Regions from separate parts of the Peribacillus sp. NPDC058075 genome, predicted to be linked through region 1. Evidence: riboswitches for the same ligand, from Rfam matches in the RefSeq annotation. Region 1 holds a riboswitch; each other region holds the start of a gene.

Region 1 (3,368 bases):
GGATGGTAATGGGAATTTTAAGTGGAAATCCAAAAGAAGAACTCATGCATTATGGTGAGGTATTCGGAACATGGTCATATCTAACAACTACAAAAGGGCTGATTGCCTGTCATCCAACTATGCTTAACCATACTGGCGACAAGGACCTCCATACATTACTTGTTGAAGTCATCAATCAAGGGAAACAGGAACTTGACCAACTTGAATCATTATTACCTGAAAGGCCTAAAGTTAATTTGATTCCCGTCGGGGCACGTCTTCAAGACCCTGAAATCTCTGCTTCAGTATCAATCGATATTAATGCTGGATTAGTTGCTTGCAGCCAAATCATGGGTCAATGCATCCGAGAAGATATTGCACAGATGTTCGCACAATTCCATACGAATAAAGCTGCATTGGGTGCTGACTCCTAAGATTGAATAAGGAAAAAGGCCGGCTTTTCCCTCCTCCTCTTCATATTAATAAAACAAGTATGTAAATATAATGAAATATCCCCTAATCATGTTGACATCGTGATTGGATGCCCAACATGATTAAGGGATTAATTCCAATAATGAAAGGATTAAGGAATCACTACCATTGCAGACTTTCGATTAAGTGGCACTTTTTGCATTGTTGACTATAATCAGTTTTTATAAATTCATGATTACAATTGTCGCGAAAAATGTTCAGCTCCCTTTTCAGCTGTTCCATTTGAGTTTCCAACTGTTTCATTTCAACTTTAATTTGAATTACCCGATTCATCGAATTCTCCCTCTCTCAGAATCATAGATAGATTTCCCCGTCCGTTTTCCTAAATTCATTCGCTTTTTCTTTAAGACCTTCATCGATTACCGACTCAAACCCCAGACCCTTTTCCTTCGCCAAATCACGGATGTCTTGAGATATCCTCATACTGCAGAATTTGGGTCCGCACATTGAACAGAAGTGGGCTGTTTTGGCACCCTCTGCCGGAAGTGTTTCATCGTGATATTCAACTGCCCTTTCAGGATCGAGGGAAAGATTGAATTGATCTCTCCAACGAAATTCGAATCTAGCCTTAGAAAGGGCATCATCCCGTTTTCGTGCCTGGGGATGACCTTTAGCAAGATCAGCTGCGTGGGCTGCAATTTTATAAGTAATGACCCCTACACGAACATCCTCTTTATTCGGAAGACCCAAATGCTCTTTCGGCGTCACATAACAAAGCATGGCTGTTCCAAACCATCCAATCATGGCAGCACCAATCGCAGAAGTGATATGATCGTATCCAGGAGCTATATCCGTCGTCAATGGTCCCAGGGTATAGAATGGGGCTTCTTGACAGACTTCCAGCTGCTTATCCATATTTTCTTTGATCAAATGCATCGGTACGTGACCAGGTCCCTCCACCATGACTTGAACATCGTGCTTCCAAGCAATCTTCGTCAGTTCCCCCAGTGTTTCCAATTCAGCAAATTGAGCCTCATCGTTTGCATCTGCAATGGAGCCCGGACGGAGGCCGTCACCTAAAGAGAAAGAAACATCATACGCCTTCATGATTTCACAAATCTCTTCAAAGTGAGTATAGAGAAAACTTTCTTGATGGTGGGCCAAGCACCATTGTGCCATGATGGAGCCCCCTCGGGAAACGATGCCCGTAACTCGCTTTGCTGTCATGGGAATGTATCGTAAAAGCACACCAGCGTGTATGGTGAAGTAATCGACACCTTGCTCAGCCTGCTCGATTAATGTATCCCGGAAAACTTCCCAATTTAAATCTTCCGCGACTCCATTCACTTTTTCCAATGCTTGATATATCGGAACCGTCCCAACTGGCACAGGTGAATTTCTGATAATCCATTCTCGGGTCGTGTGAATATTCTTACCGGTGGAAAGATCCATTATGTTGTCTGCACCCCAACGTGTAGCCCAAGTCATTTTCTCCACTTCAGCTTCAATCGATGAACTAACAGCGGAATTTCCAATATTCGCATTTATTTTCACATGAAAATTACGTCCGATGATCATGGGCTCACTTTCGGGATGATTAATATTTGCCGGTATGATCGCCCTCCCGCTAGCTACCTCTTCTCTTACAAACTCAGGGGCTACATTTTCCCTGATCGAGATGAACTCCATTTCCGGAGTTATGATACCTTTTCGGGCATAATGGAGCTGGGTTACGTTTTGCCCTTTCGCAGCACGCAATGGTTTTCTTTTCAATCCCGGAAAAACTTCGGCGTTGGATTGTGACTCTTTTTTATAGCCGTTATCTTCGGGCTTTATTTCACGCCCTTCATACTCTTCAACATCTTCCCTTTCCAAAACCCATCTGCGTCTAATCGGGGCAAGACCTGTATGAATATCAATGGGATATTCTGAATCCGTATAAAAACCGCTTGTGTCATATACTCGTAAAGGCGGATTCTCCTCTTCGCCGAATGACCCTGTAGTCGGACTTAGCTTAATTTCACGCATAGGTACTTTAATATCAGGTCTAGATCCCTCAACATACACTTTTTTACTCCCGGCAAAACTGGACATAATTGAAACATTCATGTCATCTACAGAATTACTCTTCATGATTTCATTTCTCCTTTTTAAGTTCATTTAAAAAGGACAAAATCCAATCCATTTCGCACGAAAAAGCCAGATCTCATATTTAAGACCTGGCTAACGTTAGTATGACTACAGAAATGACCAATTGAAAAGTCATTGTTTAGTAGATTCTAACTTCCCCACGCTGGTATGAACCAGATCAGGTCCTGAGGGTTAAGAAGCTTAAGCGCTTCTCTCTCAGCCCAACTTTTATTGGACACCCCTAGTCTGAATAATTTAATTGATTACAGGGTAACTATATCTCACCCTTTTCATCCTGTAAATAATTTGAAAGACCTAATATTTTCATTACAACTCTCCAAAATTTGTTTTTTGAAGGAGAGCCGTTAATTAATTCCCCAGGCTCTCAAGGATTGGGTAAAGCTCCTCTAAATGCTTGATTTCATAGGTTGGAATCACTTCATTCCGTTCCTTATCATGACGATTTATCCAAACCGACTTTATGCCTACTCGTGACGCCCCGAGGATATCCGTCATTAAATTATCGCCGACCATCAATACTTCATCCTTATCAAGCTCCATGATTTCCAAAGCATGCTCAAAAATGGAGGCATCCGGTTTACCTCTTCCAAATGCGCCTGATATCACGATTTGGTCGAAATAAGGAACCAGTTCAGGAGTGATTTCAAGTTTAGTATTTTGCAGCTCAGGAGATCCGTTCGTAAGCAATAGCAACTTATACTTCCCTTTTAATTCATCCAGAACACGGAATGTTTCTTCATAGATAAATGGCTTTTTGCGTCTCTCCGCAGGGAAACGTTCTGCCAGTTCAAGCCCAAATTCTGGGT
Region 2 (3,368 bases), 3.0 Mb from region 1:
CGATGAAAGTATCGGCTTCATCAAGTTTCGTTTTAATGCGGTAATCATCAATCTGTTTCATCACCCCATCCGTTTCCTGGCCTTTTATACCGTAATTCCAAAAACTCACCTTTTGTTCCGATTCTGGGTTATTCAATTCATCCTCCAGGCCTTCTATATATCCTTCCCCGTCCTTATCCCCTTTTCCATAGGTTAACGAATCTCCAAAAGCCATCACCCTTTGCACATCTTTCGACTCCGAGGCCTGAAATTCATATGCAGCAAAACATATAACCAGTACTATAAACAAAAAAACTGTCAACTTTTTCATTTGGTTCTCCTCTGTCTTTTTACTAGAAGTATTTAATCCTTTACATACCCCAAAAATCTGCAGACGTAACATAAAAAAGAATTGTCAGATAAAGAGTAAAGAGTGTATGATAATAAAAACTTTCAATGGATTGGGTGTCATTCACCGTCCCTTAAACAAAAAACGGGATTACCCTTCATTCTGGAGATTGAATAAATGATAGTCAGGAGTTTAAATCATGGAAGAGCACATAGAGTTCAGAGAGGCAGAACTATCTGATCTACCCAAAATTGTTGAAATATATAATTCGACAATTGCTTCAAGAATGGTCACGGCGGATACGGAGCCTGTATCCGTCCAATCGAGGGTTAAATGGTTTGAGGAACATCATTCAGAAAGTAGACCGCTATATATCATTGCTATAGAAGGGAAAACTGCTGGATGGATGAGCTTTCAATCCTTCTATGGCCGACCGGCGTATAATTCCACTGCCGAAATCAGCATTTATATGGATGATTATTTCCGGGGAAAAGGAATCGGACAAATTTCGATTCAAAAGGCAATTGAATGGAGTCCAAAATTAGGTATTAAGACTTTATTGGGTTTCATTTTCGCCCACAATTTACCGAGCCTTAAGCTTTTTTCCAAATTCGGGTTTGAAGAATGGGCACATTTACCTCAAGTTGCCGAGCTGGATGGCATTGAGCGGGATTTGATCATTCTTGGTAAACGTGTCGATTTTTAAGATAATTCTTTAGAGCTATTGCCTTGAGCAGTAGCTTTTTCAAATTAATGCAGTTCGAATTGGCTAATTTAAAAATACCTATATGCTTTTTGGAGAGAAAAGTATTCAGACTCTCTTTTACTTGCTAACGCATTTAATAGCGTATCCAATTCTTGACTGGCTTGAACAGTTAGCAGACTTGTTAAGCCGTAACTTGCTGCCAATTTGATCATTTCCTGTCTCTTTTCTTCTACTTTTTCTATAGTTACCTTACGGCAAGGCATTATATGTCACCTCCCATTTATTCAATTTTTTTACACTTTCATCATAATGAAACCACTAGTTAAAATCAACTATTTTTTAGAAATAAAATGTGTAATTTTATAGGTTAAATGTGACAAAACACCTACTTTATTCTTTAATTATGTATATTTTATGTCATTTCCTATTAAACGCAAAAAAGCACCCACTGGTGTACTGTGAATGCTTAATCATATCCCCTATCCAAGAACCCAAAATATAGTCCATCGCTTACTAAGTCATCCATTCAGAAGGTGACTCGTTATTAGGTCTATTTATTACAATCTTATATTCATCTTCAAGCACTTTTAATGGGGCATCATAAAGGTGCCTTTCATCAGAAGTTTTGTATACTCCATTGGCCAATAGCTCTTCAATGAGCATTGCCTTCCTCTGTTCAATCCTCTTAAATAATTCTGCCATGTAAATGGCTCCTTTCCTAGTCATCCTAGAGCCTGCTTCTAGTTAGCTAACTTTATCAACTTATTTGATTTTCACCAAATTATATATACCTTTTCTATTATGTCACTAAACGTTATTTCCCAAAAATAAAAGCCCCTTCTAATTCAAGAAGAGGCTGACAATGTCCGTACGGCTCTTCTTATCTTCCAAGCATAAGCTTGTTGGATTTAGCACAGTTCCCAAAACGGGTCCGCTGCCGAGGTTTCTTAGGGCCAAGTCCCTCCACCTCTCTGGATAAGAATTCGATATATAATTGTTGTAGAAATGATTCTATCCTAATAATCATCAAAAGTCAATTACCTGGTTCTCCCTTTTTTCCTTGACATAAAGTTTATCCCTCTTTTAAATACGGGTTGCAATTTCTTGTCTTTCTGATATGATGTCAGTAATTACATACAATTCACACCACTAGGGGAGTCTTTTTTTAGACTGAGATGGAATTAATTCCGGACCCTTTGAACCTGAACCGGCTCATACCGGCGGAGGGAAGTGGATGATATCGTCCATTCACAGACTATATCCATCTACCCCGTTCCGTATTCAGGAACGGGGTTTTTCATTATCAAAGGGAACCATTATGAAGGAGGATGAACAATGGAGAATATTAAAACAAAAACATTCAGTGATAGACTTCATTCACGGGCAAAAGAGATTTGGAAAAGGAACCATTCACATCCCTTTGTCCAGGCAATTGGAAACGGCACGCTTCCTGAAAAGAAATTTGCCTATTACCTGAAGCAGGACTATATCTATCTCATGGATTATTCCAAGCTCTTCGCTTTAGGTGTCATCAAAGCTCATAACATCGAAACCATGGCAAAGTTTTCGAGTATTTTAAATGAAACCCTTCAAGTGGAAATGGATATCCATCGGCATTATGCTTCCGAATTCGGAATCAGTTCCAAAGAATTGGAAGATACAGAACCTACTCCCACCACTCTAGCCTATACAGGTTACATGCTAAATGCAGCTCAGCATGGGACTTTGGCAGACTTGATCGCCTGTCTCCTGCCCTGCGCTTGGGATTATTATGAAATCGGTTTGCTATTAAAAGAACAAAATGGAGCAGCATTGGAAAACAATCGCTACGCAGATTGGATAAGGTCCTATTCATCGCCTGAATTCGGGGAAGCACACAAGTGGCTGATCGCATTGTTGGAAGAATTGACGGAGGGCATGCCAGAAAAGGAACTTCTTAGATTAGAAAAGCACTTTTTGGTTACGTCCCGATATGAATATTTATTCTGGGATATGGTTCAAAATGAGCAGGATTGGCCGCTGTAGGTCGCAGACATGATGAATCCTATCAAGAAACTGACGTTGACTGCCATGATCACGGCTATTACGACGCTGACCAGTTCATTTATTTTCATCCCTGCAGGATTTGCAAAGGTCTTTCCTGTTCAGCATCTGGCAAATGTCCTCACGGCCGTTCTATTGGGGCCTGCTTATGCTGTGACACAAGCTTTCTTAGTTTCCATCATTAGAAACATGTCTGGTACCGGTTCAATATTCGCCTTTCCCGGCAGCATGATCGGTGCACTTTTGGCTGCCATCCTTTATCGAAAAACACAAAGCTTAAAATTCGCTTGT
Region 3 (3,368 bases), 2.1 Mb from region 1:
ATGGAACCCACAAACCTCGCTATCATGAATAACGATAGATTCCAAGTAGAAAGCGCACCTATTTCCCCGTATGCAAAATCCATGATAACTGATGCCAGGCAGGAAGCTATCGCAGCTAAAACGGCCACCGGCATATTGAATTTTTTATATTTGAACGCCATGAACACCAGTTCCGCGAACAAACCTTGTACCACCCCATATAAAAGTACGGTCAGCCCCCATGGTGAACCAAGAAAGAACTCCCCGGAAGCTGCTGCTATCTCCGCCAAAAGTGCCACACCCGGTTTCCGTAAAATTAAAAAGGCGACGGGGCCGGCTATAAACCACATTCCATAAATAAGTTGATCCAAATGTAATCCTAACGGTTTAACGGAATAATAAATCGAACCCCAAAGGATATAAACGATTCCAAATGCTACCGCAATCACGATCGTTACCAATATGTCCGTTAATTTCAATCCTTTTTTCATTGTTTCATTCCCCTTTATACTTCTAGTGTTTCCTTATGCACAGGCCATGTCTCTAAACGATAAGCCATTTCCCAAAATGAGTATTCATATTGGCTGCTGAGGATAAAATGCTCTTTCATTCGTTCCTTATCTTCGTCTGTCACTTTTTCAGCAATTTCATCAAGCCTCGCAATTTGTTCTTCCACCAACGTGCGGAACCACTCCCCTCCGTAAGCCGCTATCCATTCTTGATAAATCGGCTCTTCGGGCAGGCACCCTTGCAGTCTTTCACCTATTTCGTAATACAGCCAGTAACACGGCAAGATAGCTGCAATAACATCCCCTAAATGTCCCGAATAAGCCGCACGATACATATGGGAAGTATAAGCATAAGCAGTCGGGGCAGGTTTGAAATTATCCCGTTCTTCTTTTGTGATGCCTAATCTCTCAGAAAAATTCTCATGAAGCTTCAACTCCGCTTCATATGTTCCTTGTGCATGGCCGGCAAGCCTGCTTGTTGTATGTAAATCAGTAGCTTTAACTGCCCCTAAAGCTTGAACTCTAGCAAAATGAGATAAATAATAGGCATCTTGCATGACATAAAAACGAAAACTCTCCAATGGCAATGTGCCATCTCCTATTCCTGCAACAAACGGGTGATTAAAACTAGCTTCCCAAATATGATCAGCTTCCTGACGGATTTCCTCTGAAAACTTCATGTCCATTACCCCCAAATGATATTTTTTAAGAAAATTCACGAATATAAACCTTTTATCACCCCTATTTTTTGCAAACAAAAAACCACTTTCTTAAACGTAAAGAAAGTGGTTGTACTTGAAATAATACAGAAACGTATTGTTCCAGACCCCACTTCCCTACGCTGGTATAAACCAGATCAGGTTCTAAGGGTCTTAAAGTCATACTTTAATCTCAGCTTCTGCGGTAAAAATCAACTTTCACCTATAAAGCACCCCTAGTGGTACAAATTGTATATTAAATTTCATTTGCCTTTATATTAACACGATAAATCCAATTGTCAAACGTATTAGAAAAAGTTTTCAACTTAATGATTTATGGTTACTAACCTTTCAATCTTGCATAACACCCTTACCATGATCGTTTAAACCATTGTTAATCCACCATTTACGGAAAGTGTTTGCCCCGTAATATATCCTGCATCTTCCGAAACGAAATAGGCAACAGCACTAGCAATGTCCTCTGGCTGTGCAAGCCGGCGGAATGGAATCGCTTTTTCCAAGGCGCCTGCTATACCTTCATTATAAGAGCCTATTTCTTGAAATAGGGGCGTATTAGCAGGACCTGGCGCAATACAATTGATGTTGAGTTTGTGACGTGCCATTTCTCTTGCTATCGTTTTTGTGAAGGCAATCACCCCTCCCTTTGCAGCCGAATAAACTGCCTCTCCACTTGATCCTACTCTAGCTGCAAGGAATATTTGAGCATTTTTAGCGCAGTAGGACTCTTATCAAGGATCCCCCTTACCCAATCCTATATGCAAGAGACCCAATGCGATTCGATCGACCAACTTACCAAGCTGCTTGTAAGTAAAACTACTTTTTTTATCGATAATCGCTATCTTATCTGGATGCTTGACATGATCACCAGCATCATTCTCTTTCCATGGTTTGCAATCCATCCAGGCAACACTTCCATTAGAAACCCCCTTGTTATCGCAGTCGATTTCAAGTGTTCCCTGGATGCTGCCCGCAAATTTCCAAGCAATGGATCCCTGTTCAATGGTAAAAGATTTTTCTTTCATGCCAGTTCAGGCTTTTGCTTTTTTATGAATTGACAATTAAGTAAGCGGAGGATCCAAGGAAACCCAATCAAACCAACGCTCTATCGGAACTCCTGTCGGGAATGTACCAAAGCAATTTCTCAACTCGCGCCCATCCAACTTGTCACCTCCTACTCTTTGATTATGATTTCATTATAGTTAACTTAAAAATTTTATTATTGCTCAAATTTCATAATATGAAATTACGAAAATTTTTTTTTGCTTTTTTCATTGGCAAAAATCATTACGATAGGCATATGATCCATATTTTATTAATCATCTTATAAAAGAACTCCCCGAAGTAAAGACTTTCATTACCGCATGATCAAAAATCAATGTTAAACTATCCATGTTCAGTTCATCAAAATGGTTATATGTGTGCTTGATTCAAATAAATGAAAGTGGTGAGGGAAGTTTCAATTTTGCGTTCCTTTAGAAAGTTTTACCAATTGATTGTGGATATTCCTTTAAAAAAGAGTGTGGTTTTGAATGACCGCTATGAGGTAAAGGCTGTAATCGGTACAGGAAGCTACGGTATTGTTTATCGTTGCAATGATTTGAAAATGAATGAAAATATAGTGATCAAGCAGCTCCGGAAAAGTAAACGAAGCAGCAAAAAAGAGCTACAACAGTTTGATAATGAAATCTCCATATTACGAATGTTAAACCACAAAAACATCCCCAAATTTCACGAGAAATTTTCATATGAAGGAAATGTTTATTTTGTGATGGATTTCATAGAAGGAGATAATTTGGAAGACCATATTTTCTTGAATCATAGAACATTCAATGAGAAAGAGTCTCTATTTTTTCTGGATGAGCTGGTCGGTTTAGTATCTTATCTACATGACCATGGCATTTTCCATCAAGATTTACGTATACCAAATATTTTACTAAAGAACAATCAGCCCATTTTGATAGACTTTGGTTTGTCTAAAATGTTCAATTCAGCGGATTTTACTAATGAATCCACGCTGCAGCTGAAAAGGCAGGATTTTTACGACTTGGGGGAAATACTTCTATATGTACTTTATACGACGTACGCCTCCAAAAGTAAAAAAACTCTTCCTTGGACAGAAGAGCTTTCGTTGGAAAAAGAAACCGTGCATGTACTGAAAAGG

What was found. Region 1 has a riboswitch for thiamine pyrophosphate ahead of thiC (phosphomethylpyrimidine synthase ThiC). Riboswitches for the same ligand answer to the same signal wherever they lie in the genome.
Region 2: linked by a shared signal. The riboswitch ahead of tenA (thiaminase II) and the one ahead of thiC (phosphomethylpyrimidine synthase ThiC) in region 1 are both predicted to bind thiamine pyrophosphate.
Region 3: linked by a shared signal. The riboswitch ahead of tenA (thiaminase II) and the one ahead of thiC (phosphomethylpyrimidine synthase ThiC) in region 1 are both predicted to bind thiamine pyrophosphate.

Annotation. Positions count from the first base shown of each region.
Region 1 is NZ_JBHVSL010000001.1:18,798-22,165, reverse strand. Features, by position in the region: partial or broken gene ACFVS1_RS00190 (DUF3231 family protein) at 9-478, shown strand; gene thiC (phosphomethylpyrimidine synthase ThiC) at 766-2,544, opposite strand; TPP riboswitch at 2,680-2,794, opposite strand; gene ACFVS1_RS00180 (HAD family hydrolase) at 2,911-3,368, opposite strand, start outside.
Region 2 is NZ_JBHVSL010000001.1:2,969,534-2,972,901, forward strand. Features, by position in the region: gene ACFVS1_RS14715 (GDSL-type esterase/lipase family protein) at 1-310, opposite strand, end outside; gene ACFVS1_RS14720 (GNAT family N-acetyltransferase) at 528-1,034, shown strand; gene ACFVS1_RS14725 (Spo0E family sporulation regulatory protein-aspartic acid phosphatase) at 1,103-1,297, opposite strand; gene ACFVS1_RS14730 (Fur-regulated basic protein FbpA) at 1,548-1,736, opposite strand; SAM riboswitch class I at 1,912-2,016, opposite strand; TPP riboswitch at 2,176-2,280, shown strand; gene tenA (thiaminase II) at 2,370-3,059, shown strand; gene thiW (energy coupling factor transporter S component ThiW) at 3,072-3,368, shown strand, end outside.
Region 3 is NZ_JBHVSL010000001.1:2,110,056-2,113,423, forward strand. Features, by position in the region: gene ACFVS1_RS10445 (ECF transporter S component) at 1-470, opposite strand, end outside; gene tenA (thiaminase II) at 485-1,168, opposite strand; TPP riboswitch at 1,305-1,434, opposite strand; gene ACFVS1_RS10455 (SDR family oxidoreductase) at 1,570-1,905, opposite strand; gene ACFVS1_RS10460 (AMP-binding protein) at 1,936-2,229, opposite strand; gene ACFVS1_RS10465 (protein kinase domain-containing protein) at 2,670-3,368, shown strand, end outside.